DNA from 2 places in the Paenibacillus sp. FSL M7-0896 genome. Region 1 is predicted to be linked to the other one. Evidence: riboswitches for the same ligand, from Rfam matches in the RefSeq annotation. Region 1 holds a riboswitch; the other holds the start of a gene.
What was found. Region 1 has a riboswitch for thiamine pyrophosphate ahead of MKY12_RS12535 (ABC transporter ATP-binding protein). Riboswitches for the same ligand answer to the same signal wherever they lie in the genome.
Positions count from the first base shown of each region.

Region 2: another riboswitch for thiamine pyrophosphate. It lies ahead of MKY12_RS08480 (thiamine phosphate synthase); the one in region 1 lies ahead of MKY12_RS12535 (ABC transporter ATP-binding protein).

Region 1 covers NZ_CP150250.1:2,977,943-2,981,148, reverse strand. Annotated here, with positions in the region: gene MKY12_RS12545 (DHA2 family efflux MFS transporter permease subunit) at 1-452, opposite strand, end outside; gene MKY12_RS12540 (TetR/AcrR family transcriptional regulator) at 634-1,290, shown strand; TPP riboswitch at 1,359-1,461, shown strand; gene MKY12_RS12535 (ABC transporter ATP-binding protein) at 1,592-2,362, shown strand; gene MKY12_RS12530 (ABC transporter permease) at 2,343-3,119, shown strand; gene MKY12_RS12525 (ABC transporter substrate-binding protein) at 3,116-3,206, shown strand, end outside.
Region 2 covers NZ_CP150250.1:2,017,110-2,020,315, forward strand. Annotated here, with positions in the region: gene MKY12_RS08470 (SDR family oxidoreductase) at 1-415, shown strand, start outside; gene MKY12_RS08475 (hypothetical protein) at 597-1,133, shown strand; TPP riboswitch at 1,189-1,291, shown strand; gene MKY12_RS08480 (thiamine phosphate synthase) at 1,410-2,090, shown strand; gene thiS (sulfur carrier protein ThiS) at 2,087-2,290, shown strand; gene MKY12_RS08490 (thiazole synthase) at 2,321-3,085, shown strand; gene thiH (2-iminoacetate synthase ThiH) at 3,114-3,206, shown strand, end outside.

The DNA of each region.
Region 1 (3,206 bases):
ACGGGAATACCCATAATCCCCATGACAACTCCAACCTTACTTTTGGGGGCCAGTCTGTACACATAGGCCATCCCGACAGGGAGCACACAGCCACCGCCAAGTCCCTGAATGACCCGGAAAACAATCAGCCATTCGGCGCTGCTTGGTGTAGCGCACAGAATCGAGCCTATCGTAAACACAATTACCGCCGTCAGGAAGACCGTCTTGGCCCCGAACCGGTCAGACAGCCAGCCTGACAGCGGAATAACTGAAGCCTGAGCCAGCATATATCCGGTAACTACCCACTGCAGCGTATGCAGGTCCGTCTTGAAATCCACCACCAGCCTGGACAAGGCTACATTCATCGCCGTACTGTCCAGCACAACCATAAATACTCCGGCAATAATGGCCAGCAGCGGAACCAGAATGCTGGACAGCCGGAAATCGGCTTCCTGCTTCAAGGTCTGATCCATGTCTCTTCTCCTCCTGAGCTGTCCGCGTTCAACATTGACCTGCGGGCAGATTGTTCTATATAATGAGTGAACGGACAACTGTCCGTAAGTGCAATTCATAGTCTACGGACAATTGTCCGTTGTGTCAATTCTTTTATTTATTTTTCTGTAAATCGCTGATTTATTTCTGAAAGGGGTTCTCATGAAAAAGCCAGACACCGATGCTGCACAGCTCCCGCGCTCAGCTCCGCAAGCCAAAGAATCCGCTCCGCCCGAGTCCGCCGATCCTTATGTACAGCGGATTCTTGAAGCTGCCCGCCAGTTGTTCACCGAGAGCGGACTTGAGGCAGTCAGCATGTACAGCATTGCCAAGCGGGCAGGCATAGGACAAGGCTCCCTGTACCGCCGCTTCACGGACAAGGGTGAGATCTGTTCTGCACTGCTGAAGGGCAGCACAGATCAATTCCTGTCCGGGCTGGAGCAGCAGGTGGCTGCCAGTGCCGGTGAAGCTCCGGCTCTCGCTCAGCTGCAGAGCAGCATTGAGCAGATTGCCGATTTCATTGAGCAGTATGCTGAGCTGCTGAATATGATCAAAGCCGAGTTCACCGGTAAGAAGCAGCTGACCCAGTTTGAGCATCCTTTTTTTCAGCGGCTGGGGGTGATGATGACAGAGCTGCTGCAGCGTGCTGCGGAGGGCGATGAGATTATTGACATTGATCCTGCCTTTGCGGCCACGGCCTTAATCTCTGTCCTCAGCCCTGATCTGTACCTGTATGAGCAAAAGCGGCACCACTCCTCCAAGCTGGACATCTCCCGGGGCATCGTCACCTTGTTCGTGACCGGTCTGGCGAAGCGCTGACCGCCTGCTCTTTACAAGAGGGGAATTTGTGGTATATTAAGTAGCAATTACGAATTCAATAACACCTGTTAATTCACTAGGGGAGTCGGCCGACTGAGACGGAGCTTAAGCTTCGGACCCTTTGAACCTGATCTGGATCATACCAGCGGAGGGAAGTGGAGCAGAATGTATCAGTGGTTCCCGTCACAGGGCCGCAGCCGACTGTACCTTCCGCCCCATTCATTGCCTCCGGGAATGAATGGGGCTTTTTTGTGCTCCGCGCAGGTTCTACTTCAATCCGGGGAGGCTTGTACATAGTCTTATGATCAACATTAGCAATCTATCCTATGCTTTCGGGACCGGTTCGTCCCGGACACCCGTCTTCTCAGGGCTATCCATGAATGTGCAGCGCGGCGAATTCATTTCTGTCGTAGGCGGAAGCGGATGCGGCAAAAGCACCTTGTTCAAAATCATCGCCGGCCTGCTGGAGCCGGACAACGGCAGGATTACGCTGAACGGAGCCGAGTCCGCTACAGCAGCGAAGAGGCTGGGCAGTGTGGCCTACATGCCGCAGCAGGATCTTCTCCTGCCTTGGCGGACCGTAATGGACAATTGTCTGCTGCCTTGGGAACTCAAGCGCAGCCGTCCCAAAGCGGCCGCCGTGGCCGAGATTCGTACCCTGCTGCAACGCTTCGGCCTAGAGGGAACCGAAGGGGCTTATCCCCAGGAGCTGTCCGGCGGGATGCGCCAGCGCGTGGCGGTACTCCGCACCGTGGCGGCGGGGAATGACCTGCTGCTGCTCGATGAGCCGTTCGGGGCGCTCGATGCCATTACTAAGCGCTCACTGCAGCGCTGGCTGCTCGAGTTATGGGCGGAGCTGGACAAGACGGTGCTGTTCATCACCCATGATCTGGAGGAGGCTCTACTGCTCAGTGACAGAATCTATCTAATGACGGGCAGTGGCGGCGGCGGGATGCAGGAATTCCCAGCCGGTCTACCCCGTCCGCGCCATCACAGTCTGAACTATCTACCGCAGTTCGCCGCCCTGCGCCAGGAATTGGAGCTGAAGCTATATGAGAACCGCCGCTCCTAGAAGATTGCTCCAGCACTACGGTCCGGCTTCCCTGCTCGCCCTGCTGACGCTTGCCGGCTGGGAGACTGTAGCCCGGCTGGGCCTGGTTCCTCCCTTCATTCTTCCGGCTCCGTCTGCGGTCTGCAAGGCCTTGCTGGAGGAACGCCGCCTGTTATTCGGGGTGCATCTGCCGGCTACACTGCTTGAGGTACTCACGGGCTTCGCACTGTCTGTGGTCTGCGGCTGCCTGCTGGGAGTCGCCATGCACCTGTTCAGTCCGCTGGCCAAGGCGCTGTACCCGCTGCTGATCATCAGCCAGACGGTTCCGCTGATCGCGCTCTCTCCCCTGTTCATCATGTGGTTCGGCTACACCCTATGGAGTAAGGTCGCCGTTGTCTTCCTGACCGCTTTCTTCCCGGTGGTCATCGGCACCTATGACGGCTTGTCCAAGAACACGGACGCCTACCGGGAGCTGCTGCTGACATATGGCGCGAACCGTTGGCAGATTCTCGGGAAGGTGGGCGTTCCGCTGGCCCTGCCCTCTTTTTTCTCCGGACTGAAGCTGTCGGCTGTGTACTGTGTGATCGGTGCAACCATCGGGGAATGGCTTGGAGGCAGCCAGGGGCTGGGCTATTTCAGCCGCAGAATGGCAGGGAATCTCCAGAGTGCCAAGATGTTCGCCGCTGTTGTCTTGTTATCCGTGCTCGGTATCCTGCTGTTTCTGGCTGTCGCCGCACTGGAGAAGATTATTCTGAAGAAAAGAGGACGTTATTCATGACTACTATCCGCTATTTCCGTTATCTGCACCATGCGATTTCAAGGCCAACCGTTCTACTGTCTGCTCTGCTGCTCTGTATGCTGCCCG
Region 2 (3,206 bases), 960 kb from region 1:
CCGGACGAATATTTTCTCCATGTTCTACCTGACGAAGGCAGCTATGCCTCATCTTAAAAAAGGCGCTACGATCATTAACACGACCTCCATCACGGCGTATCGCGGCAGCCCGCAGCTGCTGGACTATTCGTCCACCAAAGGAGCCATTCTCAGCTTCACTCGTTCGCTGTCAATGAATCTGGCCGATAAGGGCATCCGCGTGAACGCAGTAGCGCCCGGACCGATCTGGACCCCGCTGATTCCGTCAACCTTTGACGCGAAGAAGGTCAGTGAGTTCGGCGGCACCCAGCCGATGAAGCGCCCGGGGCAGCCTGAAGAGCTGGCACCGGCGTATGTATACCTGGCCTCGGACGATTCCTCCTATGTGAGCGGACAGGTGATGCATGTGAACGGCGGTGAGGTTGTCAACGGATAATGGGTGCAGAATAAGATCTGGATGCAGATTCTTTAATCGGCATCTTCAGAAATCGTGTGCAACATATAAATTCTATTTTTAAAAAGCCTAACCGCTTGCCGGTAGGCTTTTTTTCAGCGCTTGTAACTATTACAATATAATTCCGTCTATTTAGATAATTTGATATGAATAGGGGATTGGGATGCTTAGAAAAAAAGGATTCATTCTATCTGCAGCGGGGATTTTAGTTTTTCTGGTAGTGTTCATTTATTTGACTCCTTTTGCAGGAAGACTTGTGGCAAATACAAGATTGGAAGGAAATGCAAAAAGCATTGGGATTAGAATTACACAGGAATCGCCGCCGCTACCCCTTGTTACTTCCGGGAAAACCCAAATTCCGGTTACCCAAGGCAGCTATTGCTGGGGAAAATTAGGATGTGCGGATTATGCAGGAGGACAATCCATGGTACAGGGGGTTACTCCCACTGCTATAGCCCCTGAGGGGGGGATCAATGTTGCTTTTACTTATAAACCGGCACCCGGCGGGTTAACCGTTCAGCAATTTGTCGATGATAAAGAAGTGCAAATTCCATTGAAGAACGGCTCTTTTAATGCTCCAAAAGAACAAGGCGTTTATTACTACGGCATATCAGCATTCTGGACATCCGAGGATGGTAAATTTTCAGAAGGGAGTTCATCCGTGGCTTTTGTAATTGAAGTAAAATCTACGAAAGAATAGCTCTAACAGGAATTATATGCTAATATACAAAAAGCAAGGCCAAACAATAGCATAGAACGATCACTAGGGGAGCCGCAAGGCTGAGACGGGCGTATCTGCTCGGACCCTTTGAACCTGATCTGGGTTATACCAGCGTAGGGAAGTGGAGAACGAATATTGCAGCGGGGGTATACGGCTAATACCGGTATTCCTGTTTCTATTCCAGACTGCTTCCTTATGGGGGCGGTCTTTTTTGTGTTTGGAGGTAGGGATCAGCGTAGTGCTGAGGAGAGGAAGGTGGACGTGTTGCACGAAATTCATGTCATCTCAGACGGACGGCTCCACCCTGAGAAGCTTGCGGAGCTGGCTGCGGCGGTACATCCCATGGTGGATTATATCCATCTCCGGGAAAAAGCCATGTCCGCCCGCGAACTGCTGGCGGCGGCGCAGCAGATGCTTCAGGCCGGGGTTCCGCCTTCGAAGCTGGTCATAAATGACCGGATCGATGTTGCCTTGGCCGCTGGGGCAGGCGGTGTACAGTTGGCCTGGCATAGCCTTCCGCCAGCCGCAGCACGCGGGCTTGCACCGGGCCTGCGGATCGGCAGATCGGTACACTCGCAGGAAGAGGCTGCGGAGGCTGGAAGGCAAGGAGCAGACTTCTGCCTCTACGGGCATGTTTTCCCGACAGCTTGCAAGTCGGGGCAGCAGGCACGGGGACTTGCGCAACTGGCCGAGGCTGTCCGCTGGAGCCGCATCCCGCTGATTGCGCTTGGAGGGATTACCCCGGGTAATGCCGGAGCGGTGCTGGCCCAAGGGGCGGCTGGCATTGCTGTCATGTCGGGGATCTGCGGAGCCCCGGACCCGGTGGCAGCGGCCATGGCGTACAGGGAAGCGGTCCACAGGGACAGGGCAGCGGAGCTGGCTGAAGCGCTGGATATGGCTCAAACACAGGGCACAGCAGGAGGTGAACAGGCATGAATGTGACCGTTAACGGAAAGAGGCAAAGAATCGAAGAGAGCTGCCGGACACTGGAGGATCTGCTCTCCCGGCCCGAGTGGGCCGGTAAGCTGGTGATTGTCGAACTGAATGGTGAGCTTGCTGGCAGAGAGGTTTACGGAGAGACACTGCTCAGTGAGGGGGACCGGGTGGAGCTGGTTCATTTTGTAGGCGGAGGCTGAACACGAAGACTTATCCCAGGAGGCGTTAACATGCAAGATCCATTGATGATTGGCGGAGTGACTCTAACCAGCAGACTGTTCATTGGTACCGGAAAATACAGCCGCAACACCCTCATTCCCGAGGTGATTACGCGATCAGGCTCACAGGTCATTACCGTTGCTCTGCGCCGGGTGGACCCGGAGAGCAGTGACAATATTGTCAGCCATATTCCTTCCCATATGACCTTACTGCCTAATACCTCCGGTGCGCGCACCGCAGAGGAAGCAGTACGGATTGCCCGGCTGGCGAGATCGGCGGGGCTGGGGAACTGGGTGAAGATTGAGGTCATCAACGACCAGAAATATTTGCTGCCGGATAATACCGAGACCATCCGGGCGACCGAGATCCTTGCAGCAGAGGGCTTCGTGGTGCTTCCGTATATGAGTCCTGACCTGTCCGCCGCCCTGCGGTTGAAAGCAGCGGGGGCTGCGGCCGTGATGCCGCTGGGAGCGCCGATCGGGTCCAACCGCGGACTGCAGACCAAGGAACTGATCCGGATTCTGATCTCCGAGACGAATCTGCCGGTGATCGTGGATGCCGGAATCGGCAGACCGTCCGAGGCGGCTGAGGCGATGGAGATGGGGGCCGCAGCGGTGCTGCTTAATACAGCGATTGCCACCGCCTCGGATCCGCTGCTGATGGCAGAAGCCTTCCGTGACGCGGTAGCCGCAGGGCGCAAGGCTTATCTCGCCGGACTGGGGCCTGTGGAAGAGACGGCGGCAGCCTCTTCACCGTTGACCGGGTTCTTGGCCTGACAGATGGAATAGGAAGGAGAGAACGGTTATGAGCTTTTATGAGACGATGACCCGGCTGGAGCAGCTTCCTTACGGGACGCTATGGAGCCGGTATACGGCAGAGGATGTGAAGCGTGCGCTT